3 regions of the Bacillus sp. T-10(2022) genome follow, and region 2 is predicted to be linked to each of the others. Evidence: riboswitches for the same ligand, from Rfam matches in the RefSeq annotation. Region 2 holds a riboswitch; each other region holds the start of a gene.
The links. A riboswitch is a leader RNA that binds a small molecule or an ion and turns the genes downstream of it on or off. The one in region 2 is predicted to bind S-adenosylmethionine.
Positions count from the first base shown of each region.

Region 1: linked by a shared signal. The riboswitch ahead of OSJ91_RS06275 (methionine ABC transporter ATP-binding protein) and the one ahead of OSJ91_RS12165 (Na+/H+ antiporter NhaC family protein) in region 2 are both predicted to bind S-adenosylmethionine.
Region 3: linked by a shared signal. The riboswitch ahead of OSJ91_RS25720 (O-acetylhomoserine aminocarboxypropyltransferase/cysteine synthase family protein) and the one ahead of OSJ91_RS12165 (Na+/H+ antiporter NhaC family protein) in region 2 are both predicted to bind S-adenosylmethionine.

Region 1 is NZ_CP113518.1:1,291,887-1,302,004, reverse strand. It holds gene OSJ91_RS06325 (Cof-type HAD-IIB family hydrolase) at 1-724, opposite strand, end outside; gene OSJ91_RS06320 (YlbF/YmcA family competence regulator) at 870-1,226, opposite strand; gene OSJ91_RS06315 (DUF445 family protein) at 1,300-1,473, opposite strand; gene OSJ91_RS06310 (YheC/YheD family endospore coat-associated protein) at 2,069-3,430, shown strand; gene OSJ91_RS06305 (YheC/YheD family endospore coat-associated protein) at 3,447-4,517, shown strand; gene OSJ91_RS06300 (YheC/YheD family endospore coat-associated protein) at 4,521-5,888, shown strand; gene OSJ91_RS06295 (YheC/YheD family endospore coat-associated protein) at 5,885-7,081, shown strand; gene OSJ91_RS06290 (YheE family protein) at 7,145-7,348, shown strand; gene OSJ91_RS06285 (hypothetical protein) at 7,434-7,622, shown strand; gene OSJ91_RS06280 (MBL fold metallo-hydrolase) at 7,679-8,503, opposite strand; SAM riboswitch class I at 8,787-8,891, shown strand; gene OSJ91_RS06275 (methionine ABC transporter ATP-binding protein) at 8,961-9,977, shown strand; gene OSJ91_RS06270 (methionine ABC transporter permease) at 9,964-10,118, shown strand, end outside.
Region 2 is NZ_CP113518.1:2,489,565-2,499,682, forward strand. It holds gene OSJ91_RS12125 (amino acid ABC transporter permease) at 1-592, shown strand, start outside; gene OSJ91_RS12130 (amino acid ABC transporter permease) at 605-1,318, shown strand; gene OSJ91_RS12135 (amino acid ABC transporter ATP-binding protein) at 1,339-2,094, shown strand; partial or broken gene OSJ91_RS12140 (SF0329 family protein) at 2,443-2,972, shown strand; gene OSJ91_RS12145 (LysR family transcriptional regulator) at 3,211-4,113, opposite strand; gene hutG (formimidoylglutamase) at 4,237-5,193, shown strand; gene OSJ91_RS12155 (hypothetical protein) at 5,462-5,617, shown strand; gene OSJ91_RS12160 (SOS response-associated peptidase) at 5,678-6,349, shown strand; SAM riboswitch class I at 6,612-6,719, shown strand; gene OSJ91_RS12165 (Na+/H+ antiporter NhaC family protein) at 6,910-8,217, shown strand; gene OSJ91_RS12170 (chromate transporter) at 8,574-9,119, opposite strand; gene OSJ91_RS12175 (chromate transporter) at 9,168-9,794, opposite strand; gene OSJ91_RS12180 (LysR family transcriptional regulator) at 10,039-10,118, shown strand, end outside.
Region 3 is NZ_CP113518.1:5,183,692-5,193,809, reverse strand. It holds gene OSJ91_RS25765 (proline dehydrogenase family protein) at 1-859, shown strand, start outside; gene OSJ91_RS25760 (YuzL family protein) at 909-1,043, opposite strand; gene OSJ91_RS25755 (3-hydroxyacyl-CoA dehydrogenase/enoyl-CoA hydratase family protein) at 1,251-3,635, shown strand; gene OSJ91_RS25750 (acetyl-CoA C-acetyltransferase) at 3,706-4,884, shown strand; gene OSJ91_RS25745 (acyl-CoA dehydrogenase family protein) at 4,954-6,741, shown strand; gene OSJ91_RS25740 (arsenate reductase family protein) at 6,883-7,239, shown strand; gene gcvH (glycine cleavage system protein GcvH) at 7,336-7,719, shown strand; gene OSJ91_RS25730 (toprim domain-containing protein) at 7,811-8,176, shown strand; gene OSJ91_RS25725 (thioredoxin family protein) at 8,180-8,488, shown strand; SAM riboswitch class I at 8,634-8,739, shown strand; gene OSJ91_RS25720 (O-acetylhomoserine aminocarboxypropyltransferase/cysteine synthase family protein) at 8,839-10,118, shown strand, end outside.

The DNA of each region.
Region 1 (10,118 bases), 1.2 Mb from region 2:
CCATGGCAACTCCCAGACCAGAACCGGCAATCATCTCAATATCATCCAATCCATCTCCAATCGAGACGATTTCCGTTCTTTTCACTTCTAAATGGTCAGCTAAATACAATACACCGCTCCATTTAGAAACACCCTTCGGAACGATTGTCAGCTTATGTCCTGGATGTAAGATTGCATCCACCTCAGGGAACATTTCCTTTATCAATTTCAACATATCATTTCTAGCACTTTTTTCTGGAAATATAATGTCCATCTTCGTCGGGGCTATCGGCTGATCAATGAGCTCTTCACTGATATCATCCACATAATTTTGAGCATAAATATTTTGATCATTCAAATACATAACCGATTTACCAAGCAAATTCTCCGGGAGGTTCACCCGATTGCCCAGCGAGTATTTCTCATGAATGAGCAATATTTGGCACGTGGTCTTTTCAAGCATTTGCACGAGCTCTGCAGTCAGTTCTTCTGATATTCTTTTTACCATTATCGGCTTTTCTATGGAAGCTCCGACAAAGGCTCCTTGCTGAGCGACGATCATCGGATTTATTTTTAGGGCTTTGGCCACTTTTTTTGCTGAGTGATAATTTCTTGACGTCACAAGTGCAACATGGACACCTTTTTGGTGAACATAATCTATTGCTTCTTTAGTCGATTTATTTAAACGGCCATTCGACTGGAGCAATGTCCCGTCGATATTGACCGCAAGTAGTCGATATACCATGCTGATCTCCCCCATCTGTAGTATCCTCTTTCCAAATTTATGACTAAAATTTCGGGAATAGAACAAATTGTGGTTGACGACCCATGCATGGTGCTTTCAGGAAACAAAAAACCCCCAACCATTATGGAAGGGAGTCTTTAACTGCTTATTGCTGTTGTTCAGGCAAGCCATATAAATCTTCAAGCGGCTTCATGATAATTTTATTGAGGTCCGCGATGACCATGCTCATCCGTTGTTCAGCTTCCATCAATTGTGAAATGGTTGGGTTTTGTTGGACAAGCTGTACCGTCTTTTGTGCTTGCTCAACCTCTTCCGGTGCAATCTCCTGTCCCATCATTTGCTTTTGCTGCAATGACATCTGCAGATTACGGAAGTTTTCAAACATTCCTTTTGTTGCTTCATCAGAATTGACAAGATCATATAAGCGTTGCAAATCGGCATATTCATTACTTGCCCTAATTGCCTTTTCCATTTCATACGCTGCATCATATACGTTACTCATTTATTTCCCCTCCCGGTAATCATTGTATTCCTACACCTTTTCCACTATAACAAATCCGATTGCGAATTACACGTCATCCTATTAAAACAGTTACAAAACCTTGAAATAAACCGATGATTCCACCAAGCAAAGCCCCAAGGTAGGTGATCATCGACAATTCCTTCTTAGTGATGGAAGCGACCATTTCCTCAAGCCGGGAAATGGTGTCCGAGAAATTGGCAGTCCATTCTAGAACAGGCTTATTCATGAACGAAGCGACAGGCATCATTTCAGACGTTTTTCGTTAATCAATTGTTAATCGTATCTCTTCCGACCATGTTTCATATTTACCAATAAAGCATGTTTGTAATCTTTGTTCTAACGTAAATGAAGAATTCTTCATTCCCAGTTGATCAAGCATTTGAGCAGTACTTTTTTCCGTGGACAATGCTTTCTTTACTTCTGCCTTCACGAAAATTTTCATATTCTGTATAGAGGCATCTGATGACTTTACTTTGAATGCTCTCTGGCGTGATTAAATGATCAACACCAATTTGGCTAACTCATCCTGCCGCTTCGGAATCAACCTGGTGTCAACGGCAGCTGTTTCCCGAAAATATAGATTGGTTTATAAAGTCTGAACAGCATTGTGATAGCTAATAATTTAGTGAAGCCACCTATTACAGCAACCAAAACGAACATACATTACCCTTAACCAAAACTCCATGAAATTTCTCTTTTTATTGCTTTAAATAGAGGCTTGATGACACCTTCTAATTAAAAGAACATAGAATGTGTTATCCACATTTGCCCATCATTTAATTATTAAAGGATATTAAACTTAGTGCAAACGGGGAATTATTATGAACCTTAACCATCAGAAAGTTTTCATTACGGTAAATCCCGCAGAGACGCGAAAGAAGGCGCTACTGTTTATCGAAGAAAAACTATTTGAGGAATGGGGCCTTCAATTTGGAGAACCCGTAACGATCATGGCTGGATGCCGTTCGGTCCCGGTACTTGTCCAGCCATTCCCGTCATCCCAGCCTACATTGAAACTTTCATATGATATGAACCAAACTTTAACCTTACCCGTTTTTTCCGATCCAATCTCCGTCTCATACCATGCGGAAGGAAGGTCAATTAAAATAGGTCCGTTCTTCGCTTCACTCATGAACCAGACTCCCTTGCAAGACGGGACATTCGGCGAGATGGAAAAATTTTACCAGGAAATGAAATCATATTGTAATCAGCAGGGCATCCCCTTCTATTTAGTAAAATTGCAGTCTCTTCAAGAAGGAGTTGTGGAAGGCTACCTGCCTGGGCAAGATGGCTGGCAAACCTTGTCCCTCCCCATTCCTGATGTATTTTATAACCGGATACATTCGCGCAAACTTGAGGAATCTCATTCTTTCAAGCTGTTTAAAACTGAACTGGAGGAACGGTCGATACCGATGTTCAATGGAAGGTTCCTCTCCAAACATGATGTACATGAGCTGCTAATCTTAGAAGATGAGCTGTTGCCAAATTTGCCGGAGACGATACTTTTTAACGAAAAGGAATCTTTCTTGAGGTTTATAGAAAAGCATTCGGTAATCTACTTTAAACCCGCATCAGGCAGCCAAGGCAGGAATATTTGCAGATTAACGCAAGTAGCTGGAAAATGGAAAATCGAGCAATCCGGAAATCTCCAGGAAGTGCATTTTGCTGATACGGATGAAAAGTTGTACGAAACCTTAAAAAGGTTTTCCAGAAAACAATCCTTCATTCTTCAAAAAGGGATTTCCCTATTCGAAACAGAGCAGAGAAAAGTTGATTTCCGCATACTTCTTCACCGGAACGATCTGCTTGAATGGAAAGTTTCATCAATGGTTGCCCGGATTGGGGACCCTGGCACTATCGTTTCCAATCTTGCACAAGGCGGCTTGATGAAAAATGGGCCGGATTTTCTAAAGGAAGCATTCGACCTTCAGGACGCCAGCCGCATATATCAAAAGCTCGTACGGCTGGCTAAAAACACTGCCCAGGCCTTGGTCGAAAACCATGATGATTCATTCGGTGAGCTAGGGATCGATTTAGCACTGGATACCGATACCCATCCATGGATCATCGAAGTGAATTCAAAACCTTCGAAAAAATTTCAAGGCAACTATGAAACCTTTCGTCCATCAGTAAAATCCATCATAGATTTCATGCTTGCCCTTAACCGCGAAAACCATCCATAAAAGGAGTTGCTAGCACGTGTTAATAGGATTAATGGCCGCGTCGGATACACATGAAAACAACTACTTCACCGAAATAGCCAAAACCGCAAAATCATTTAATATGAAAGTTTGTAAATTCTCACCGGAAAATATTGATATGGATCTGAAAAAAGTCCGCGGCGAGCGTTTTGATGACGAGAACGAAACTTGGATCGCCGCATCTTTTGATATACCTGATTTTGTTTATGATCGCTGTTTTCACGGATTAGTCCGTGAGTCAACGGAAACGCGGCACAAAATCGATTGGTTAAAAGATAACTCGAATTTCTTGGGGCTGGGCCTTCCTGGTAAGTGGGAGGTGTATCAAATCCTAAAAAACCATCCACACCTACAGGCATTTTTTCCAGAGACCGTACAAGTGACGACACCGGAAGATATTACCGGTCATTTGGAACGCCTGGATAAAATCATCATCAAACCTGAATTCGGTGCAGGCGGTACAGGGATCTATCTTCTTTCAAAAAACGAAGACGGCACCTTGGTATCCATGACGAAAAAGGGCACCAAATATGACCGCCAATTCTCCTCCAAATCTCAGCTTAACAAATGGCTGCAGCATTTATTAAATCGATACCGTTACCTCTGCCAGCCATATTTGGAACTTTGCAACCAAAATAACGAGCCTTTCGATTTACGGATTTTACTTCAAAAAAACGAGAAGAATCAATGGATGGAACGTGGCCGCGGAATTCGTACGGGACAAAAGGACGGAATCACCTCAAATCTTGCCACAGGCGGGGAAGCCATTTCATTGGATAATTTCATCAAAAGAAACCCGGAAACGATTTCGATTGCCGTCGAACAAAAGATTCAGCATATCCTTCGCACCCTACCCGCAGAAGCCGAAGCTGTCTTTGAAAGGTTATTCGAGTTGGGGATCGATATAGGCATCGATAAAAAAGGCCAAATCTGGATAATGGACATTAACTCGAAGCCCGGAAGGAAAATCATTCAGGCACTACAGCCGGAGACCATGAATGATATTCATCGCGCACCGTTTCAATATAGCCAGTATTTAGCCGAACATCTTCAGAAAGCAGGTGAATAGAAAGTGAGAAAGACTTATCCTGCCGAAATTGCCTCTATTCCCGGCAATGTTCTCTACTACCCTTCCGATCTTGGGGATTTGGCAGAGATTGAATTAATTTACTTCGGACGACATTCATGTCCTGCCATCGTCAAACAAAACCCGGCCGTCAATCAATCAATCGTCCTTTCGGAAAGTCTAGCGGAATCTCTAATATTCGATCATACCGATATTCCCCTTCATTTATTCATATACGGCAAGAGCATTCATATCGGACCGCTGGTCGGAATCTTTTCATCAGGCTTCACCGGCATTTCAAACAAACCATTAGGCGAGAGATCGGAATTTTTCGCAAAGCTCCTTTCGCTTAGCAGGACCACAGGCTGTATCCCCTTTGTTTTTGGGGAGAATGTAATCAATTGGGATCAGGAGACGATCAAAGGTTATGTGTTTGATAACGATGACTGGCACATTAATGAATTTCCTTTTCCTAATGTCATCTATGACCGTCTCCCAAATCGGTTGACGGAAAACCGCGATGGACCTAAAGAAGTGAAGCAGAAATTTCAAAAAGAATATACCATTCCATGGTATAATCCTGGTTTTTTCAATAAATGGGAGGTAAATGAAAGGTTATGCGCAGATGAGCGGGCACTGCCATATTTGCCGGAAACGTATCCATTTCAATCCATGTCCGTGGTGGAAACCCTTCTTTCCCATTACCGGCAAGTTTATATAAAGCCCATTCACGGCAGCCTCGGCCTAGGGATTCACCAAATTCTTTATGATAAGCATGAGAATGTTTACTATTGCCGCTATACAAATGAAGCAAAAGAAAATAAACTGCAAAAGTTTTCCACACTGGAATCCATCGTTAAACATATTTTTCACGACCGGCCGCTTGAGAATCTTATCGTGCAGCAGGGCATCCCATTAATTCGATCTGAAAAACGTCCAGTGGATTTCCGGGTCCATACGAACAAGGACAGTAATGGAAAATGGCAGGTAACCGCTATCGCCGCAAAAATCGCCGGTGCCGGCAGCGTCACGACCCATATTAAAAGCGGGGGTGTGATCAAAACGGTTGCCGAACTGTTTGGAGATGACGATGAGGCGAAAGAAGTCGAACGTAAGCTATCGGAAGCCGCACTGATTTTAAGTGACAGTATAGAAAAGAACTTGGACGGAATCGTTGCAGAAATAGGATTTGATTTTGGATTGGATAAAAAAGGGCAGGTTTGGATGTTTGAAGCCAATTCCAAACCGGGACGTTCCATCTTCTCCCATCCAAAACTCAAGGATTTCGAATTGCTGACCAGAAAGCTTAGCCTTGATTACGCCATTTATCTTACGGAACAGACGATTACGAAATCAATCAGTGTGCCGCGATGAACATTTTTTACGATATCCCCACTGAAAATTGGTACCACAATCAAGAGAATGCGGAACTTTTCGCCGGCTCTGCCGAAGAGGTAATCAGCTATAATAAGGAACATACGAATCAACCCCTATTTCCAATCACCATATTTCCAGGTAACCGGATGCTTGCTGTCGGCATACTGACTGTTTCCAATCCCAAAAAGGAATCAGGTTTGGGTGGAAACCTGACCCTTTTTCGGGACCTATCACTATATTTATTGAAACATGGAATATTGGCGTATGTATTCACAGGAAATGCCCTTCATTCCGAATCGATGAGAGGGTATGTTTTTTCCTCCATTTCAAACAAGTGGATCGAATGTAAAGTGCCCTTCCCTGACATCGTCTATAACCGAATCCCCTCGAGGAGCTATGAGGCGTCAGGGGAATTCCAACAACTCATCAAATATTTTAAAGAATACCCAATGAATCTTTTCAACCCCTGTTTCATAGATAAATATGTGATGTTCGAAGCATTGTTGGAAGAAGGATCCCTCACCAATCACCTCCCGCCCACCATGGTCTTGCGAAACAGCGGCTGCCTTGATACTTTCCTGGAGACCTACAGGCATATATACCTTAAACCCTGCAAAGGAAGCCAAGGTAAAGGCATTTATACCATAATCAAAAATGATGATGATACACTATTGTTCAATAGCTTAAAGCATAGTGAGTCCTTCCCCGATTTCACGTCATTCTGGGAAACAAAAAAAAGGGAGCTATTAAAAAGGAGCTACCTTGCTCAACAGGCGATCATACCAAAAAAACTTTTTGGACATCGTTATGATTACCGGATTCTGGTCCATTATGAAAAAGGTTTTTATAAAGTGACCGGCAAAGCGGTAAGGATGTCACAAACCCAGGAAATCACCACCCACACTCCCCAAGGGGGTAAGATTTTTCCTTATCAAGACCTGCAATCAAGAAGCCTGAATCGAAAATTAGCGAAAATCGCCCAAAAAAGCGGAGAGATACTATCAAAAAAAATCGGATTTCTCGGAGAGTTTTCCATGGATATAGGGGAAGACGAATCAGGCTCGCTCTTCATATACGAAGTGAACTCAAAGCCCATGCAATTCGATGAGGAGGAAATTGAAACAAACAGGCTTTTGCATTTAAAAAATCTTTTTATTGAATTAACTTTCCCCAGCCTGACAATTAAATAACACCTCCAGCTGCCGTTTTCCATTATAATTAAAGGAGAAACTGTATATATGGAGGTAATACATATGATTACTCATTTTCAATGGGCACCACTGCATAAGAATCTGCCAGGATGGAAAATTTCCTTTTATTTCAACAAGCAGGCAATCCAAGCCTTGTATCATAAAGATGGATCCATCGAGTGGACAGCCAATCCGCCTTCCGAAACAGATGAAGCCAAACTCAAAAGCATGATACATGATTTAATGATCTTCCATGTATATGAATGAACCGCCTTTACATTCATGAAATCCCTAAACAGAATAAAAAAAACTCCTTTGCCTAAACTAAAGAAAAGGCTAGGAGGGATTTATTTTGGATAAAGAAAAAATGACATTTTTGAAGGATACCGAATATGATGGCAAGGACTCCGTTTACCTTGATATCGACCGTATCATCAATGAAGGAATGGCGGGCGGAAATGTGTATGAAGTCGCTGACCTTCAGAACATCGAAGAAGCACATGATTTTTATGATGAAACAGATCCCAATATCAATAAATGAATTATGTGGGCTCTCTTATGGAGAGCTCTCCTTTATATCAGTCAGACCGTTAACATTCAAATAGTTCGATTCTCCCTTGCACTCAAAATATTTTCGTTTAATATCGATGTAATGATATGCTCTGAATCCCATTCATGCCCAGATATCTCGATAAGGGGATAGCGATTCGGTAAAACGACCTGCTGGATTTCATGTACGGTCAGCCCTTGAGAATGCAAGCGTAAAATTTCACCTTGGAGGTTCTCCAAATAATCCAGCTTTTTCCCGAACATTTCCTTCCCATCAGGGACATGCCCAGCATGGCAGCAAAACACTTCCCCGAAGTCATATTGAAGTAATCTTTTTATGGAATCGATGATGACCGGGACAGACTCTTCCCGTAAGACAAGCTTTGTCTTTGGTGTTACGAAAAGGTCTCCTGAAAAGAGCATGCCATTACTGTGATTCAAATACACCATATGGTCCTTCGCATGGCCGGGGGTAAAAATCGGCTCCCACGTTTGGGTGCGTGAATGAATGGCCTCCCCTAGCGGCTCAGCTTTAAAGGCGTCTCTCTTCCCCCAGAAAATTTTGCGATATTCAGGATATACAGCATCCCTTGCACAAACCTCAACCGACATCGGGTGAATGAAAAGCGGCACCTTTTTATGTTCCTGTATCCAGGCAGCGCCCCCCGTATGGTCTTCATGATAGTGAGTCAGGGCCACTGAGTCGAAGTCTGCGGACTCATAGAACGGAATAAGCTCTTCCAATAAAATCTGTGCGCCAGTATCTATCAATAGTCCATCCGTTAAAAAAACATTAACACTCATCCCCGACTTGTTCCCGCCAGGAGTCCCGTGCACACAAACCACATCATTTATCGACTTAATTTCTATCATTCAATTGCCTCCCATCATTGTACAAAAATAGTTTTACCTTCCTTTTTTTAACTTTACTATAATAAATGTAGTACCACTTTACCTTTTTGACAAGGAAATATTGGAATAAATAGCCTGGATGTAAATGCTGGATTATTGCATAATAGCCCTTTTTCCATGAATCGTTTTAAAGGACTGTACCAAATTTAACGACAAAAAAAATCAAAGAAACGATTGACATTGTCGGATTTTACAAATAATATAGATTATATTATAAAACTTGAAATATTCTAAAATAATAAATTACTTATCAAGAGTGACGGAGGGATCAGGCCCTGTGATGTCCGGCAACCGCCCTTAGGGAACGGTGCCAATTCCTGCAGAATGATTGAATTCTGAAAGATAAGACGAGATATGATTTCGCTGCCTCTTTCTGAATGATAGAGGCAGCTTTTTTAATGTTTAAGGGGGAAAGCTCATGATTGAAATCCGTTCAGTCCGAAAGGAATACGTCTCGAAGAAAAACCGAGTTATCGGAGTGGATAACGTATCTTTGACCATCCAAACTGGCGAAGTATATGGAATTGTCGGCTACAGCGGAGCTGGAAAAAGCTCATTACTCCGCTGCTTGAATTTGCTTGAACGACCGACAGGTGGGAATATCATCATCGACGGCATTGATTTAACCTCTTTATCAAGTAAAGAGCTTCGTAAGCAACGCCAAAAAATCGGAATGATATTCCAGCATTTTTCCCTGGTCAGTTCAAAAACCGTTTATGAAAATGTCGCTTTCGCCTTAAAGGCGGCGCATCGATCGAAGGACGCAATCAGGTTACGTGTATTGGAATTGTTGGAAATCGTAGGGCTCAGCGATAAGAAAGATGTCTATCCGGCACAGCTTAGCGGTGGACAGAAGCAACGGGTCGGCATAGCTCGAGCCTTAGCAAATGACCCCACTGTACTATTATGTGATGAAGCGACTTCAGCCCTTGATCCAACAACAACAAAAGCGATTTTACAGTTATTGAAAAAGATAAGCAGTGAGCTTGGTATCACCATCGTGTTGATTACACATGAAATGGAAGTGGTCAAAGAACTATGCCACCGAGTCGCTGTCATGCAGGATGGCCGGGTAATTGAAGAAGGACCCGTTTATGAAATATTTTCACAGCCTAAGCAGGAGTTAACGAAGCAATTCATTAGCAGTGTACTGGATTTCGAACTCCCTTCGCACTTGATTGAAGAAAGTGAAGGTACCATTATTAAAATTCAATTCGAAGGGCAAACCGCCGGTGAGTCGATTCTTTCGGATACTCTCCAATCCCATGCAGTAAAGGGTAATATTTTACACGGTAAAATTGAGTATATCCAGGATGTTCCTTTAGGCATTTTAATCATCGAGCTAATTGGCGATGCCGCCCAAATTCATTCGGCATTGGAATATATAAAAAATCGATCCAGTTCTGTGGAGGTGTTAAAACATGTCACTGCTTAATCCCATCGTGAATATTTTACCTGATCTTAATAAAGCCTTTCTTGAAACGATTTATATGGTCGGCGTCTCTCTTGCAGTAGCCCTGCTGATCGGTTTACCGCTTGGAGTATTGCTGTTTACGACAACCAGGAATTTATTTTT
Region 2 (10,118 bases):
TTTCATCTTAGCGGTCATGAAACTTGGAAATAGTAAAATCGCCAGGAAAATTGCCTATGGATATACAACGGTATTGAGATGTACGCCCTCTATAGTTCTGCTTTTTTTGACTTACTATGGTATACCTGCAATTGCAGGGAAATTTGGCATAAATCTTAATGATATTGATAAAGCAGTATTTGTAGTCATAACCTTTTCGCTTCAATTTGCGGCTGCAATGTCAGAAGTGATTAGAACATCGCTTGAATCTATTGATAGAGGGCAATTTGAAGCGGCAGTAAGCGTTGGATTAAGCAATACGCAAGCTTACCGGAGAATTATTTTACCCCAGGCTTTCGTAGTCGCATTACCAAACTTCGGTAACAGCTTACTTGAATTAATGAAAGAAGGGTCTTTAGCATATACAATCGGCTTGATAGATATCATGGGGAAGGCAGAGCTTATAATCGCCGGGAACTATAACACACATGCATTAGAAATTTATCTTGCATTGGCGGTTATTTACTGGACATTGTCGATTGCCATTGAACAACTGTTCTTAAAATTGGAAAAGGCATTCAGTAAAGGAAAACAAGTGATAACAACTGCATAGAGGGGTGACAGAATGTCAGAAGGTCTGGATTATAGGTTTTTAGTGGAAACCTTTTTTGTAGCGTTATCGGGGGTGCCGACCGCATTATTCATTACAATTGTTGCTTTGATTATTGCCTTGCCATTAGGGTTTTTACTTGCTTTATCAAGAATAAATCAAATCCCGGTATTGAATCGCTTAGCACAGATATACGTTTCATTTGTCAGAGGAACGCCCGTCATTATCCAAATTTTCATTATATATAGCAGTGTGCCATTAATGCTGACTTCTATATTTGAAAAGTATGCTGTCGAAATGAATGTATACGATGTAAATCCGATATGGTACGCATTCATTGTTTTCTCGTTGAATACGACAGCTATTCTCACAGAGGTGTTTCGTTCGGCAATTAGCACAGTGAGCAAGGGGCAACTTGAAGCTTCTTATGCTGTCGGATTAACAACTGTGCAAGCATTTAGAAGAATTATCATTCCACAGACATTGGTAGTGGCATTACCGAATATATGTACAGCAACAGTCAATCTGATTAAAGCGACATCATTAGGTTATGCTTTGTCATTGCAGGAAATCACTTTAAAAGCAAAGGTAGCTGCCAATGTTGGCTACAATTATGTTGAAGCATATATTGATATCTTTCTTGTTTACCTAATTTTATGTAGTTTGGTGGAATACTTGTTTAAAAGGTATGAAAAACGAGTAAGCAGGTTTAAAGCCGTGAGTATCTGAAATGAGGAGGTGTGGCCGAAATGCTAGAGATTAAAAATATTCATAAATCATTCGGTGAGAATGAGATTTTAAAAGGTGTGGATTTAAATATAGACAAGGGGGATGTGGTGGTAATTCTGGGTCCAAGTGGTTCAGGTAAGACAACTTTACTCCGATGCATTAACTTTCTTGAAAAAGCAGATCAAGGACATGCCGTTTTTGGTGATATTGATGTAAGTCTTAAAACGGCATCGAAAAAAGTGATTCATGGAATAAGGCAGAAGATAGCCTTTGTTTTTCAAAATTATAATCTTTTCGCTAATAAAACGGCATTGGAAAATGTGACGGAAGGACTGGTTATTGGAAGGAAGATTGCGAAAGCAGAAGCATATGAAATTGGTAAAAAAGCATTGGATAAAGTAGGCTTGTCAGAAAAATATGGTGCTTACCCTAGTGAACTCTCAGGCGGGCAGCAGCAAAGGGTGGGCATTGCGAGAGCGGTTGCTTTAAACCCTGACATTATTTTATTTGACGAACCAACTTCGGCATTGGACCCGGAATTGGTCGGTGAAGTACTGACGGTGATGAAGCAAATTGCCAAAGAAGGAACTACGATGTTAGTTGTCACGCATGAAATGTCTTTTGCAAAGGATGTTGCAAACAGAGTGATTTTTATGGATGCAGGTGTCATAGTGGAAGAGGGATCGCCTAAAGAAATTTTTGTGAATCCAAAAGAAGAAAGAACGAAGAGGTTCTTAAAAAGAGTCTTGCCGGAGGATTATATTTTTTATATTTAGGTTATGTTCACTTTCTCTTTTGATATGTGATTAAAACAAACGAATAAAAATAACGTTTGTTAGAGGGATTCAGAATGACGTTAAGTGAATTGATAGTAAAAATTCAAAAATTGAATTAAGCAAAAATACATCGGTTTAAAGAATTCTTTATCCATTTACTTGCAACATCATTTTCTGCAAGTGAACAAGCATTTCAAGAAGTGACCGAACGCAAAAATAAAGATGGCTAAACTTGTGTAGATTTTGACTCTTTAAACATATACCTCTACAGTTCATTAACAAGCAGAATAGAATAATGAAAGAAATATACTTTGGTGGAAATTGAAAACTGTAAAGGAGAATAAAAACTTGCGTAATCAACAATGGAGTAAAGTAAAGAAAAAGTTAGAGAGTTTTATCTGTGACTCTCTAAAAAATAGAGTTCAGTTTACTGTTACGAATTATCGAAAGGCTCACGACCGATTAGGACGGCTTTTATTACTGTTGATAAAAAGGAAATCCTAAATATGTGTACGATAACGTCTGATAGAGAAATGTTCAGAAAAGAAAATGAAATAAGAAATGCCAAAAGTATTGAATACGATGTCTATAATGGAAATCAGAACTATGAGATAGGGATACAAGCACATGAAATGATTAAAGCAGAGGGGATTTTTGCACAGTATGACTTTTTTAATGCGGTTGAAGAATATTTTAATTTACCAATAGAAATTTCCTTAAAATCAGATGATATGATTATAAAGATTCTTTCTCTGATAGATAGAAGAGTTGGGATGCGTACGTTACAGGGGCTTAAAAAATCCATCCTAAATGAAAAGGAAATTATCCAGTATTTTTATAACTTGCGATGTGAAGCAGAGGGAATAAGAACTTCCTAAAAAGCGCTATAATGAATTTTTATTGAACAAGTATTTTACTTGGCGTGGAAGTGTGAGCGTTAGGACGTTATTAATTAGTGAGGAAAAACAATATGGATGGATAGTGAAAACACATGAACCTCCTGCAAATATGAGTGGGAAACCTAGCTCATTGGCAGGAAGTCTAAAGTGTTTTCTTTATACAAAGTGAATCACAATGAGCCATGGTGTCTTTTCCATTAAATTAGAGAATCAGCATTTAGGCATCGTTCCTAACATCCCACTTAAAAAAGCTATGTATTTCCTCTACTAACTTACATACTGCAGGAGACAGATATCGATCTTTCAAATAGGCCAGGTAAACAGTCCTTTCCAAAGAATTCGAATCTATTGCACGAATTGCAGTATTGCGTGTTGCAGCGGATTTTATATAGCTTTCCGGTAAAATTGTAACCCCAAGACCTTCTTCCACCAAACTGCAAGCCGTTTCAAGCCTTTCTATTTCGTATAGGATATTTGGAATTGCATGTTCTTCCTTAAATGCTCTTAAGATATCATCTCTTGTTTGAAATCCAGTTGTACTGATGATCAATTCTTTCTTTGCAATGTCTTGGAAAGTGATGGACTCTTTTTCATTTAACTCGTCATCTTTATGAATCAAAAGCATGAATTTTTCATTATAAAGGGGAGTGGACAGAATTTCATCATTGTTGATGGGCTGGTTCGTGATGGTGAAATGAACATTATACCGATTTAACGAATCGAAAACTTTCTCTTCCCCTAATATTTCCCTTACTTTTATATGAATATTAGGATAATTGGTTTTAAAATTCCTGATTATCTTCGGGAACCAAAATTTGAATGATTCTATGGAACCTATAGATACTGTTCCGCTTCCAACATCCTTCATTTCCTTAAGCTCCACTTGCATATTATCGAATTTTCTTAACAGATCAACAGATCTCGTATAAAAAAGCCCACCTGCTTCCGTAAGCTCAAGACCCCTTGTATTACGTTCCAAAAGCTGAAAACTAACTTCATTTTCTAATTTCATTATGGCATTACTTAGGGAAGGTTGTGATATATGCAGCATTTTTGCCGCTTTTGAGAAATTCTTTTCCTGGACGATGGTAGTGAAATACCGAAGTTGACGAAGATCCATTTATTCTCCTTACTATAGCTTTAAACTATAGATATATTGAATTTTTGTATTGGTAATTATATATTATCTCATTTATAATTTTTAAAAAAGATATTTCGGAATTTTTTAAATAAAGGAGAAATTATGTATACTAATCCGACTTCAAAATATTGGAATGGAAGAATTGATTCCCAATCTGACATGGACAGCTTCAGATACCACCAAAGAGTACGGTTGGCTCCGATATCGGAATTAGCCATCTCTTCCAATGCATCAAAGACCTTTGGGTTGATTGGCTTCAAATGTGATGAAGGCGTCAAAAGGAATAAAGGCAGGATTGGTGCTGCAGAGGGTCCTGATCATATTAGGCAGTACTTGGCGAAATTACCCTGTCATTTACCGTCCCAAACCGAGCTGGTGGATGCTGGCGATGTAAAATGTGAAAGTACGGAAATGGAGGCCGCCCAGTTCGAATTGGGATCGGCTGTTGACCGGATATTGGAGACTAAAGCGATTCCTATCATACTTGGGGGAGGGCACGAAACCCTGTATGGCCATTATCTTGGGATTAGGAAATCCATTGGACCAAAAGCTAGATTGGGGATCATTAATATTGACGCGCACTTTGATATGAGGCCTTATGAAAAAGAAAGTTCATCAGGAACGATGTTTAAGCAGATTTTGGACGAAGATCAAAGTTGTGGATATTTATGTGTCGGAATTCAGAAGCAGGGGAATACGAAGGCACTGTTTGAAACCGCTGAGAGAAGTAATGTCGACTACATTTTGGAAGAAGATTTGTCATTGAACGAAATGGATGAAACAAAGCGGCGGATAAATGAATTCGTTAATAAAAATGACTACATTATGCTTACATTATGTACGGACGTTATTGATTCAGCCTACGCACCTGGGGTAAGTGCACCATCGCCGTTTGGACTGAATCCGAAATTGGTACGTGCGATTATTAGGCATATCGTATCGAATGAAAAAATCCTCTCCTTTGACATTTCGGAAGTGAATCCTTCGTTGGACGAAAATAATAAAACCGTAACATTGGCAGCACATTTAATAAATGAAGTTTTGCTGCATTTTAAATAATGAATGGATATGGAAGAGGGCAATTCCAATTTGGTCCTTCCAGCTTTCCTCAATGTTATCTCCATGCTCAATTATAAGTATTGAAACTAAGTCCTTTGGCAGCACCCAGGCTGTCCGTGAATCATTCATGGACAGTCTTTTTAGTGGTTAATTGCCCCGGCTATTGCTTGACTCCCCGTTTTAGGATTAACAAAGACTCTTCCAAAGTTCACTACTGATACTTGTGGGTTTTTGGTTTATAATAACAACCATCTAGGGGGGGGTTTTTATGAATGAATATAAAGTGACGGTCAGGAATGGCAGTACCTTGATCTTGTCGGAAATCATTAAAGCTGAAGATGAAAGAGAAGTCCTTGGAACTCTTTTGATTTCCAGCGAATTATTTAATCAACCATTTACCGAAATCAAAATTTTAGAACGCTGATTTGTGCCTGTCCGTTCGATTTGTTACACTGTAATAAATTCTAATACGGTAGGCGATAGTATGTGTGGACGTTTTACCCTTTTCACTGACATTGAAGAAATAAAAGATCGGTTTGATATTCAAGGATCGTTTGATGAGGAATACCAATTCAGCTACAATATTGCTCCCTCCCAATCCGTGCTCTCCGTCATTAATGACGGGGCAAGGAATCGACTTGGATATCTTCGGTGGGGGCTCATTCCTTTCTGGGCAAAAGACGAAAAAGTGGGCTACAAAATGATCAATGCCAGAGCGGAAACCATTGCTGAGAAAGCAAGCTTCAGGAATGCGTATAAGAAGAAGAGATGCTTGATAATCGCTGACTCTTTTTATGAATGGAAGAAGACAACGGAAAGAAAAATACCGATGCGAATAAAACTGAAGAATCATGCTCCATTTGGAATGGCGGGTATCTGGGAATCCTGGAAATCTCCTGAAGGCATCAGCATCTATTCGTGCTCCGTTATAACAACCGTTCCTAATGAGCTAATGACCAGCATTCATGATCGTATGCCTGTCATCCTTAAACCGGAAGATGAAAAAGATTGGTTGAATCCAACCAATAATGATCCTGCATATCTGCAGCAGTATTTAAAGTCATTTGATTCGGAACAGATGGAAGCCTTTGAGGTATCGACTGAAGTGAACTCGACCAAAAATAATTCATCTAACCTAATACAACAAATTTGCTGAGAGGTCATTAGACCTCTTTTTTATATGAATTCCGTCCCGATAAATGAAAATAACTGATTAACTGCAAATGTCAAGATCTCTTTATAATCAGTAAGGAGTCCATGTAAAATAATTTAAAATTAACCTTGCGAAAATAGACAAAATGCTGTACTGTTATATTTGCTTTTCAAAACGACTTTCGATGTCACGAACTCAGGCAAGTTTCCAGCCTGGTACTTTTCTGGCAGGCATCGTAATTTTTGATAAATTATATAATGTAATCTTCTTATCAAGAGAGACGGAGGGACTGGCCCGAAGATGTCTCGGCAGCGGACTTAAATGGAGTGCTGTGCCAAATCCAGCAGGCTGATTTTCGCCTGAAAGATAAGGAGGGTGTTTTTTATAAATTAAAAGACCTCTTCTTGTTGTTAAATAGAAGGGGTCTTTTTTATGCCAGTTTTTTTGCTATAGCTCCATGACTGGATAATCAGGTAGGTTCAAATTGGAGTTATTTGCGAAAACTGTTAATAGAATAAGAGCTGTGACAAATGTCGCGGGAAAAATAAAAAGAGGTGTACATCATGAGTGCAAACAATAAAGGAAATCCATGGGCATTGATCCCGTTTGTCGTATTTTTAATTTTATTTATAGGGTCCGGAATCATCACTAAAGATTTTTATTCATTTCCGGTGATTGTAGCGATTTCAATTGCATCGGCAGCTGCATTGGCGATGAATCGGAAAGAGACATTCAATGAAAAGGTTGATATCTTCTGTAAAGGTGCCGGGGACGCCAATATTATGTTAATGGTTATCATTTTCCTTTTAGCTGGCGCTTTTGCCGAAGTTGCCAATGGCATGGGGGCAGTTGAATCAACAGTGAATCTTGCCTTAGCTGTTTTTCCGCAAAATCTATTAATGGTAGGGATTTTCATCATCGCTTGTTTTATTTCTTTATCAATGGGGACAAGCATGGGAACGATTGTTGCACTGGCACCTATCGGGGTTGGGATTAGTGAGCAAACTGATATTTCGCTTGCCCTATCAATGGCGGCCGTTATTGGTGGTGCGATGTTTGGGGATAACCTTTCCTTCATTTCAGATACGACAATCGCTGCAGTTCGAACTCAAGGAACGAAAATGAAGGATAAGTTTAAAGTGAATTTTTTCATCGTTTTACCTGCTGCCATCATCACATGTGTCATCCTAGGAATTTTAACGATGGGCGAACAAGCCGACATCTCCCAACAGTCTTATGATTGGGTGAAGATTCTTCCATATCTTTGCGTATTGATCACTGCATTGGCAGGAGTCAATGTGTTCTTGGTCCTTTCCATCGGAATCGTATTTGCCGGAATTATCGGCTTGGCTGATGGAAGTTATCAACCGTTGGGTGTCATTCAAAAAGTTGGAGAAGGAATGGCGGGAATGTATGAAATCTCCTTCCTTGCCATTTTAATTGCAGGTATGGTAGCTGTAATCAAACATAATGGCGGCATCGATTATCTACTCCACCTAGTGACCCGAAATAGCAAATCAAAAAAAGGGGCGGAATTCAGCATTGCCGGGCTTGTTGGTTTGACAAACCTTTCAACGGCAAATAACACGATTTCGATTATCATTGCCGGGCCACTTGCCAAAAATATCGCTGAAAAGTATGGGATTGATCCGCGTAAATCAGCGAGCTTGCTTGACATATTTGCATGTTGTATCCAAGGGTTGATACCATATGGAGCACAACTGCTGGTTGCAGCAGGGGTAGCAAAGATTTCACCAATAAGCATCTTGCAGTATTCATATTACCCAATACTAATTGGACTTTGTGGCGTCATTGCCATCCTGATTGGTTTTCCACGGTTTCAGCCGGGAAATGATGGATCGAAGAACTAAAAGTTAAAACAAAGTTGATTGGAGCGGGTGTGCGAGACTCCTGCGGGAAAAGCGAGTCCAGGGGGAGATCCCGCAGGCGCCGAGGAGGCTCCCGGACCGCCCGCGGAAAGCGAGTGCCTGGAGGGGAAATCAACGTTCAAATTGTACAAACCCCTAAAAAAAACTGTAGACAAACTAGATTTTCATCGAGTTTGTCTACAGTCTGAACACCCTGAATCATTGGATACAGGGTGTTTTCTGTATGGTAAATACATAAACATAATCAAGTTTTCTCGCACTTTTATAGTATCAATCATTCTTCAATTTATCTGCTTAATTCCGGTCCATATTAATAATCGTTGTGTAGGCGACATTTGTCATGAATAGAGGACGACTCCAACTAAACCAGAAAGAATAATTACATAGGCTGGGTGCCAACGTAATTTCATTAAGGCAAATAACGATAATCCAAAAACGAGTAATAAGCTTATCGTATGCCATGAAAAGTTCAGCGCTATCATATGATTGGAAAGTGCAAAGCTGATCGCTGCAAAGAGGATTAAACTAGTGACAATGGGTCTTAGTCCATAGAACATGGATTGAATAACTGGATAATGATTCAATTTGCTGAAGAAGGTGGCTATAACGGTTACGAATATAATAGCAGGAAGCAAGATTCCGAAAGCAGATGATATGGCTCCTGCGTATCCAGCAGTCGAATAGCCAACGAGAATGGCACTATTGGCAGTGACAGGTCCTGGGGACATCCCGGAAATGGCGATGATATCAGTAAATTGCTGCGTCGTCATCCATCCATGCTGTGAGACTTCCGATTCTATTACGGGAATCATGGCGTATCCGCCTCCAAACGATACAAAGCCGATAATAAAGAAGGTGCTAAACAACTCCCACAATTCCATCATTCTATCACACACTTTCTTGAAAATTAGTTAGACCCTTTTTTGATATACTTATATGCCAGCACCCATGAAAGGTTCGAAAACATCTTCTTCATTTCCTTTATTTCTGTCCATCTTAACATCGTAACCTAATTTTCTCTTAATGGAGATGGTCACAATACCAGCTACAGCTCCTGCTAATATAACCATCACAGGGTGCAGAAAGAAAAGGACTGGAATTCCTACTATTAAAATACAGAAAGTTGTTTTATCTACAATAGCCGTTTTTCCAATCTTGATAGCCGCATAGGCGATGATGGCTACTATGGAAGCTCTGATCGATACGAATGCGGATTCTATCTTCGGGTTATCATGAATGAAAAAATACAAAATGCCCAGGAGCAGAACAATTAAAAAGGTAGGTAATGAAACACCGATCATGGCTGCCATTGCCCCCTTCATTCCGGCAATCCGATGGCCGATAAAGGTGGCGGAGTTGATGGCGACAGCTCCCGGTACGGACTGAGATAATGCAAAAACATCCGTAACTTCTTCGCTTTTCATCCATTTTCTCTTTTCGACCACTTCTTTTTCGATTAAAGGGATCATCGCAAACCCGCCTCCGAATGTGACAGGTGCTATTTTAAAAAAGGTCCAAAATAATTGGAATATAATTTTCCATTGTCCTTTCATTGACATCAGTCACTTCCTTTGCATGCTTTGTTTAATTCTTATCATTAACATATCAAAGAAAAAGGGCTGGGTAAATTGCAACAAAATCATCGGGTATAACAAAACGTTATACCCAGAAGATTTATCCGTTTTATAAAGAATGCCGCCAATAATTAATAGCCTTGGAATGTATCACACTATTTTCATTTCACCATTTACCTAATGATGCTATCATTTTAATAAACTATCTAAAAACATGGAGGTCGTTTTCTTGAAATTGGAAAATCTGAAAATGTTTTGTTTAGTGGTGGATGAAGGAAGTATAAGCCAGGCAGCGAGGTTAAGTTTCCT
Region 3 (10,118 bases), 2.7 Mb from region 2:
GGCAGCGAAAAAATACGGGCTGCGGTTTGGGGCATCTCGTTTCGTGGCAGGAGAATCCTTGGATATGGCATGTGAAGTGATTGCAGATCTTAACCGGAAAGGGCTTGCCGTCACCATTGATTATTTAGGTGAATTCATTGAAGATGAACAAGAAGCAGGGAAGATGGCAGATGAGTGCATTGAAGCAATCCGCATGATTGGCAGAAATGAACTGGATTCACAGTTATCCCTGAAGCTGACCTCGATGGGCTTGGATGTGTCCGAACGAGTCGTAATGAATAACATGCGGAGGATCTTGGATGAAGCTAAGGCCCATCAGGTTTTCGTGACGCTTGATATGGAAGATTTTCCGCGCTGTCAGCCGACTTTGGATGTATTCAAAAATCTAAAGTCTGAATATAATGAATTGGGGACTGTCATCCAAGCTTATCTGTATCGGACTGAGAAGGATATTGAGGAGCTGGATGCATACCATCCGAATCTAAGGCTTGTTAAAGGGGCTTATAAAGAACCAAGTGAAGTGGCTTTTCCCGAGAAAAAAGATGTGGATGAGAATTTCAAGAAAATCATCAACAAGCATATGCAAAATGGCAATTACACAGCCGTTGCCACGCATGATGACAAAATCATTGATTATACGAGGGAATTGGTCAAAGATCAGGGAATTCCCCGGGATCGATTTGAATTCCAAATGTTATATGGTATCCGCAATGAAAAGCAGCTCGAACTTGCTAAAGAAGGATATAAGGTAAGGGTGTATGTTCCTTATGGTACGGATTGGTATGGATACTTCATGCGCCGCCTTGCGGAGAGACCGGCCAATATTGCTTTCGTTTTAAAAGGCCTATTCAAGAAATAGGAAGCGAGAGCCGCCCCGGATAAGGGACGGCTGCTCAAATTAAGAAGGATTATCTTTTGAACTGATTGTTCTGGCTGTTCACTTTATTGATTCCGTGTTGACGTTCAGCGCCAGGGCCGGCGTTGCCTTTAACGCTTGCTGCGCTTACGGCTGCTTTAGAAGGATTATCTTTACGCTTCATTATATAAGTCACCTCCACCCCGGTTATTTTTTACTGAACGGAGGAGAAATAACCAAAGGAACTCGGAGAAAAAAATATTTTTTTCCTGTTTAATCATTGCGGAATTTCCAAATATATTCTATATTAGTAATAAGAAAAAATATTCAAAATTTTTTTGAATTAAAAATGAATGAGCATTCATTCAATAAATTGCGTAAGGGGGATATGAACTTGGTTCGACAAATACGAAAGGCTGCTGTTCTAGGGTCAGGAGTTATGGGATCAGGGATTGCTGCACACCTTGCTAACATCGGCATTCCGACTTTATTATTGGATATTGTACCTCGTGAACTCACTGAGGATGAAAAGAAAAAGGGACTGACATTAGATAATAAACAAGTGCGTAACCGCATCAGCCAAACAGCGATTACGAAACTTTTAAAACAGAAACCAGCTCCGCTTTCAGCTAAGGGAAACATTGCGTTGATCGAGGCAGGAAACCTGGAAGATGATATAAGTCGTTTAAAGGATGTCGATTGGATCATCGAAGTGGTCGTTGAGAAGCTTGAGGTTAAGCAAAGTGTGTTTGCCCAGGTTGATCAGCATCGTAAACCAGGAAGCATCGTTTCATCGAATACCTCCGGAATTTCAATTGAAGCGATGGCAGAAGGCCGTTCGGAGGACTTTCAAAAGCACTTCCTGGGAACCCACTTCTTCAATCCGCCGCGTTATCTTAAGTTGTTGGAGCTCATCCCGACTGAAGCAACTTCACCAGAAGTGCTCGAATACATGAAACGATTCGGCGAAGATGTACTGGGAAAAGGTGTCGTCGAAGCCAAGGATACCCCTAACTTTATCGCAAACCGCATTGGAACTTATGGTTTATTGGTCACTCTGCGGGAAATGCAAAAAGGCGGATACAGTGTTGGTGAGGTCGATTCGGTTACAGGTCCGTTGATTGGAAGGGCAACTAGCGCGACTTTCCGGACACTTGATGTGGTTGGATTGGATACCTTTGCACATGTTGCCAGAAACGTATATGACCAGGTGGATGGAGAAGAAAAAGAAGTTTTCAAAATACCCGATTTCATGAATGAAATGCTTAAGAATGGGTGGCTTGGAAGCAAGTCAGGCCAAGGATTTTTCTTGAAAAAAGGAAAGGAAATCCTTGAACTGAATCCCGAAACCCTTGAATATGATGCACGAAAAAGATTAAAAACGCCTTCCATCGAAATGGCTAAACAGGCCAAGGGCTTGGAAAATAAAATGAAAGCGCTTGTTTATAGCGAAGACCGTGCCGGCCAATTACTTTGGAATGTTCTGAATCCGGCGCTTGTGTATTCTGCCCAGCTGCTTGGGGAGATTGCGGATGATATCGTGGCGATCGATCAAGCGATGAAATGGGGCTTCGGATGGTCCACAGGCCCTTTTGAAACATGGGATGCGATAGGGGTAGAAAAATCGGTAGCCCGAATGGAAGCGGAAGGCATCACCGTTCCGCAATGGGTGAAGGATATGCTCGCTAAAGGCATCACTTCTTTCTATAAAGAAGAAAATGGCATAGTTCACTATTATGATAATGGTGAATATAAGGAACTTGTTGCAAATCCTAAAGTGATCAATCTTAAAGCGATCAAGAAGCAAAAAGGCGTAATCAAGAAAAACAGTGGTGCAAGCTTGATGGATATCGGCGATGGAGTGGCTCTTCTTGAATTCACTTCACCGAATAATGCAATCGGTCTGGATATCATCCAAATGATCAATGCGGCGGTCGACGAAGCGGAAGCGAATTTTAAAGGCTTGGTCATCGGAAACCAAGGAAAGAATTTCTGTGTAGGCGCTAATATTGCAATGATGCTGATGGAAGCGCAGGATGACAATATTTTTGAACTCGATATGGTCATCAGCCAATTCCAAAAGGCGATGCTTAAAATCAAGTACAGTGCAGTTCCTGTAGTGGTTGCCCCGTTTAATATGACACTTGGCGGGGGTGCTGAAGTGTCCCTTCCGGCAGCGCGCATTCAGGCAACGACTGAAACGTATATGGGACTAGTGGAAGCTGGTGTAGGTTTGATCCCAGGCGGCGGCGGGACTAAAGAACTTTATGTGAAGACGTTGAGGAATATGCCGAAGGGCGTCGACTTCGACTTACAGAAAGTGGCCAACCGAGTATTTGAAACGGTCGCCATGGCAAAAGTTTCAACCTCCGCCGAGGAAGCTAGAGGGAATAATTTCCTTAATTCAGCGGACGGAATAAGCGTGAATGCGGATCATCAGCTATATGATGCGAAACAGGCGGTACTTTCCATGCATGAACAAGGTTATACCGCTCCTGCCCGCACAAAGATCCCTGTCGTAGGTGAAACGGGATATGCCGCACTTCTTTTAGGGGCGGAATCCATGCGCCTTTCAGGATTCTTATCAGAACATGACCTTGTCATAGCCAAAGAGCTTGCATACGTCCTGGCAGGGGGGAAACTCCCATTTGGCACGGAAGTAGATGAACAGTATATCTTGAACCTAGAAAAACAGGCATTCCTAAAACTGATTTCGACTCCGAAATCCCAGGCTAGGATGCAGCATATGCTTGTTAAAGGCAAACCACTCCGTAATTGAAATAGACGAAGAAATGGCCAAAACAAAGATTAATAGATCGATAGCTTAAAAATGAGTAAGGGGGATCCTCATGAAAGAAGCGGTAATAGTAGCTGGAGCAAGGACTCCGGTAGGAAGAGCGAAAAAAGGTTCTCTTGCCAGTGTACGTCCTGATGATTTAGGGGCTCTTGTTGTAAAGGAAACGTTAAAGCGTGCAGGGAATTATGAAGGCACCATCGATGACCTGATTATCGGTTGTGCAATGCCTGAAGCGGAGCAAGGATTGAACATGGCTCGTAACATTGGGGCATTGGCAGGATTGCCTTATACAGTACCGGCCATAACGATTAATCGTTACTGTTCAAGCGGGCTGCAAAGCATCGCTTATGGAGCGGAAAGGATCATGCTCGGCCAAAGTGATACTGTCATTGCAGGCGGAGCGGAATCCATGAGCCTTTTGCCAATGATGGGCCATGTAACTCGTCCGAACGCGAGACTTGCGGAAACGGCACCGGAATATTATATGGGTATGGGCCACACTGCTGAAGCCGTTGCAAAAAAATACGGCATTTCCCGTGAAGATCAAGATGCATTTTCTGTTCGTAGTCATCAAAAGGCGGCGAAGGCCATTGCAGAAGGAAAGTTTTCGGATGAGATCGTACCGGTTGACGTAACCCTTCGTTCAGTGGGACCAGATCTTAAGTTAAAGGAAAAATCATTTAAATTTACACAGGATGAGGGCGTTCGTCCTGGCACCACTGCTGCAGTGCTAAAAAAACTAAGACCTGCATTCTCTGTTACAGGATCCGTAACAGCAGGGAATTCATCACAAACGAGTGATGGTGCAGCCGCGGTCATGGTCATGGATGGGGAAAAGGCCTCTTCATTAGGGATGAAACCGATAGGTAAGTTCCGTTCCTTTGCTGTAGCAGGAGTACCGCCTGAAATCATGGGTATCGGACCGATTGCAGCCATTCCTAAAGCTTTGAAGCTAGCGGGTCTTGAGTTATCGGATATTGGTTTATTTGAATTGAATGAAGCCTTTGCTTCCCAATCCATTCAAATCATTCGTGAGCTCGGTTTGGATGAAGAGATTGTCAATGTAAATGGCGGAGCCATTGCCTTAGGCCATCCACTAGGATGTTCGGGGGCAAAATTGACATTAAGCCTGCTACATGAAATGAAGCGCAGAAACCAACAGTTCGGAGTCGTGACAATGTGTATCGGCGGCGGAATGGGTGCTGCTGGAGTATTTGAATTATTGGCGTAATCCTACCCCTCCCGGAAGCTGTCATGCTTCCGGCGGGTTTACTATCTTAAATAATTAGGAGGAAATAACATGTCCAATCAAACTACAGATAACCTCATTAAAGGCGGAGCCTTTTTAGTAGAAGATATTACGTATGATCAAGTGTTTACACCGGAAGATTATTCTGATGAGCATAAAATGATCGCCAAAACTGCCGAGGATTTCGTAGTGAATGAAATTCTGCCGCAGGTTGAACATTTGGAAAACCATGAATTTGACCGTTCCGTTAAATTACTGAAGCATGCAGGTGAAATCGGTTTACTTGGTGCTGACGTTCCTGAGGAATACAGTGGATTGGGTCTTGATAAAATCAGTTCGGCATTGATTACAGAAAAAATGGCACTTTCAGGCGGCTTTGGAATTACGCATGGTGCACATGTAGGTATCGGATCTTTGCCGATCGTATTATTCGGGAATGAAGAACAAAAGAAAAAATATCTCCCTTTACTGGCAACGGGTGAGAAGATTGCTGCGTATGCCTTAACGGAACCAAGCTCAGGTTCAGATGCCTTGGGAGCAAAAACGACAGCGAAATTGAATGCCGAAGGAACACACTATATTCTAAATGGGGAAAAACAATGGATTACAAATGCAGGTTTTGCAGATGTCTTCTGTGTATACGCCAAAATTGACGGCGAACAATTCTCCGCTTTCATTGTTGAGCGTGATTATGATGGCGTATCAACTGGTGCTGAAGAGAAGAAAATGGGAATCAAAAGCTCATCTACACGTACATTAATCCTTGAAGATGTACATGTACCAGTCGAAAACCTTTTGGGTGTAGCCGGAAAAGGACATGTCATCGCTTTCAATATCCTGAATATCGGCCGTTATAAATTAGGCGTCGGTGCTGTCGGCGGATCTAAACGTGCCCTTGAGATTACAGCAGCTTATACGAATCAACGTCAACAGTTCAAAACGAAAATTTCCGATTTTAACTTGACGAAAGAAAAACTTGCAACAATGGCATCCAAAATTTATGCAGCAGAAAGCTCTGTATACCGTACCGTTGGCCTTTATGAACAAAGGCAAAGCAAATTGACGGATGAGCAAGTGAAAGATGGGAAATCAATGGCGGCAGCAATCGCTGAATATGCCATTGAGTGTTCATTGAATAAATTCTTCGCTTCCGAAGTGTTGGATTATGTTACGGACGAAGGCGTACAGCTTCATGGAGGCTATGGTTTCATGCAGGAGTATGAAATTGAAAAAGCATATCGTGATTCCCGGATTAACCGGATCTTTGAAGGTACAAATGAAATCAATCGATTGCTTGTCCCTGGAACTTTCCTGAAGAAAGCACTTAAAGGGGAATTGCCGCTTCTTCAAAAGGCTCAAAGCCTTCAAGAGGAATTAATGATGATGATGCCGGAAGAACCTGGCGATGAGCCATTGGCACAAGAAAAAATGCTTGTTAGAAACGCTAAGAAAATTGGGATTCTGGCAGCTGGCCTTGCTGCACAGAAATACGGCAAAGCTCTTGATCAAGAACAAGAGATCCTCTCCAACATTGCTGATATCGCATCCCTTGCTTATGCAGCGGAATCCGTGGTATTGCGTACGGAAAAAGCAATAGCAGCTACAGGTCTGGAGAAGAACAAACAAAAAGTGCTTTACACTGAAATCTTCGTTCAGGAAGCTTTCAATGAAATAGAACAGCACGCAAAGGAAACGTTAATCGCAGTGGAAACAGGCGATACTCTTCGCATCATGCTTGCGTCGCTCCGCAAGCTGACAAGACATAATCCGATCAATGTCATTGCGAAAAAGCGTGAAGCTTCCGTGAAGGTAATCGAAGCTGAAAAATATGCTCTTTAAGCAATGAATCATAATCAGTAAAGGGAATGCCCGAAAAGGCATTCCCTTTATTTCCTTTGATGAAATCGTATTGGAAATTCAAAAGACAATTCGTTGTATTGCGTGATGAAAACGGGTATTCTATTGATAGGTGGTGAAATGATGGGCTTAACATTATATTGGTACCCAAAATGCGGCACATGCCGTAACGCAAAGAAGTGGCTGGATAATCATGAACTGCAATATGAAGCAATCCATATAGCGGAAAATCCGCCTTCGCGAACAGAAATAGAACAACTATATAAAAACAGCAATTTGGAGTTGAAGAAGTTTTTTAATACTAGCGGTCAAAAATATCGCGAGCTGGGCTTAAAGGATAAGCTGAAAGAAGCTTCTGAAGCAGAGATGCTTGATATATTGTCCACAGATGGCATGCTTCTGAAAAGGCCGATTGTTACGGACGGCACCAAAGTGACGGTAGGTTTCAAAGAGGAGCAATTCGAACAGGTTTGGAACTGAAAATTTCTCGAAATATTTGGTTAATTCCTTACTTAAACAAACAATCTACCTTATAATGGAATAGATAAAATAAGATGTACATATGGAGGGTTAATAATGACAACAACACCAAAAGAACTTCGTTACACTAAAGAACATGAATGGGTCAAAACGGAAGATGGAACAGTGCGCATTGGAATTACAGCTTTCGCACAGTCCGAGCTTGGGGACATCGTATTCGTTGAGCTTCCGGAAATCGGCGATGAATTGAAAGCGAACGAACCATTCGGAAGTGTTGAATCCGTTAAGACCGTTTCTGAGCTTTATGCACCTATCAGTGGCAAGGTTGTTGAAGTAAACGAAGATTTAAGTGACAACCCTGAATATGTAAATGAGTCTCCTTATGAAAAGGCATGGATGGTCGTGCTTGAACCATCTAATGGCAGTGATATTGAAAACTTGATGAGCGCTGAAGAGTATGAGAGTTTAATCAACGGTTAAAAAGAATGAGAGGGGGACTGAAAAGGCCTGCTCTCTTTTTCATTTTGTACCGTGGCAGTTGCACACATAATTCGTGAGATGGAGTGATGACATGGAGTGGGGCGAATTCGATAAAGTGATCATTGTAGAAGGCAGTTCCGATAGAAGAAAAGTTGCCTCCGTTTTAAATGAAGATGTGGAAATAAGATGTACGAATGGGACCATATCATTAACTAAGCTGGATGAATTAGTGGATGAATTGATGGACCGTGATGTTTATCTCCTTTTTGACGCAGATGAATCAGGAGAAAAGCTCCGAAAGCAGTTCCGAAGGGAAATGCCTGAAGCGAACCACCTGTATATTAATAAAATGTACAAAGAAGTGGAAAGCTCGCCCGAACATCATATCGCAACTGTGCTTTTATCTGCCAATATGAATGTGAAAATGAAATTTTTAAGTCAAAGGGTGAACGACTAATTGATGCAGGAATGGAAAGAAGAAGAGTGTAAGCTTGCTGTTGAAAATGGGGAAACCTTTTGCTTATATTTATATACCCCTTTATGCGGCACTTGTCAGGTTGCCTCCAAGATGCTGACGATATCCTTGGAGCTATTCCCGGAATTGAAGGCAGGGAAAATGAATATGAATTATGTCCAAGCAATTGCCGAATCATATGAAATCGAAAGTGTTCCTTGTTTATTGCTTTTCAAAGAAGGACAGCTGCACAAAAAAATATATGCCTTTCAATCCGTTCCTTATTTGTACGGATTGCTTAAGGAAATCAGCTAAGAAACCAATCAGAACCGTGGTTGGTTTCTTTGTTGCGGACATTTGAATGCGAGATTGAAATTAAACAAAGAATATTCTAACAATTCATTGACTGATTTATTCTAAAATGCTATATTTTGAATTAAGTAACGGCAGAATTTAATAGTTCTTATCAAGAGTGGCGGAGGGACTGGCCCGACGAAGCCCGGCAACCGGTATAAATTTATATACGGTGCTAATTCCAGCAGAGTGTTGGCTCTGGTAGATGAGGTGTATTCTAGAAACCTCTTCTTATTGAAGTGGTTTTTTTGTTTATAAAAGGCCAGGTATCATATAATTCCAACTAAATCCATAGAAAAAGGTGAAATCATATGTCAGAGAAAAAGTTGCGTTTCGAAACATTGAGTGTTCATGGCGGTCTGCAAGCTGATGAAACAGGTGCCCGTGCAGTTCCTATCTACCAAAGCAATGCATACTTGTTCAAAGACACCGACCATGCAGCGAATTTATTTGGTCTAAAGGAGAATGGTTATATATATTCACGACTTCATAATCCCACGGTCAGCGTTTTTGAGGAAAGAATGGCATTATTGGAAGGCGGTATCGGCGGATTGGCAACAGCAAGCGGAATGGCGGCCATTTCACTTTCAATCCTGAATATTGCCGCTGCTGGAGATGAGATTGTTTCAGCCTCTACATTATATGGCGGTACGTATAACCTTTTTGAAAATACTCTTCCTAAATATGGGATCAAAGTGAAGTTCGTTTCTCCCGATGACCCTGAAAATTTCAAAAGGGCGATAACGCCAAGAACTAAAGCCATTTTTGCTGAAACGATCGGAAATCCAAGTTTGAGGGTGCTTGATATTGAAGCGGTAGCGAAAATCGCCCATGATGCCGGAATACCTTTGATCATTGATAATACCTTCGCGACACCATATCTATGCAGACCAATTGATTTTGGAGCGGATATTGTCATCCATTCCGCTACAAAATGGCTTCTGGGAAATGGAACCACGCTGGGCGGTGTCATCGTGGATGGAGGGAAATTCGATTGGAACTCGCCAAATTATCCTGGCTTCACGGAGCCTGACCCAAGCTACGACAATCTGGTATACGCCGAGGCAGTTGGACCTGCTGCATTCATAACGAAAGCCCGAGTGCAGTTACTTCGTGATTTAGGCCCTGCGCTAAGTGCCCAAAGTGCATTCCAGTTTACGCTTGGGCTTGAAACACTGCATGTAAGGATGAAAGAGCATCTGTCAAACACCAAGTCTGTCATTAAATATTTAAAAAACCACCCTGCCGTGACTTGGGTTTCACATCCTGGTGATGAGGATCATCCCGATAAAGCCCTTGCGGATAAATATTTGCCTAAGGGAGCTGGATCTGTCGTGACTTTTGGAATACAAGGTAATCGCGAAGCTGGCGCAAAGCTTATCAATTCGGTGGAATTATGGTCCCATGTAGCGAATGTGGGGGATGCGAAGAGCTTGATCATCCATCCAGCAAGTACGACCCATCAACAATTGAATGAGGCGGGTCTTGCGAAAGCGGGTGTGAGTGCTGATCAAGTCCGTTTATCCATTGGGATTGAAAATGTAGACGATTTAATAGAAGATTTGGAGCAGGCAATTGAAAAAGCGACGAA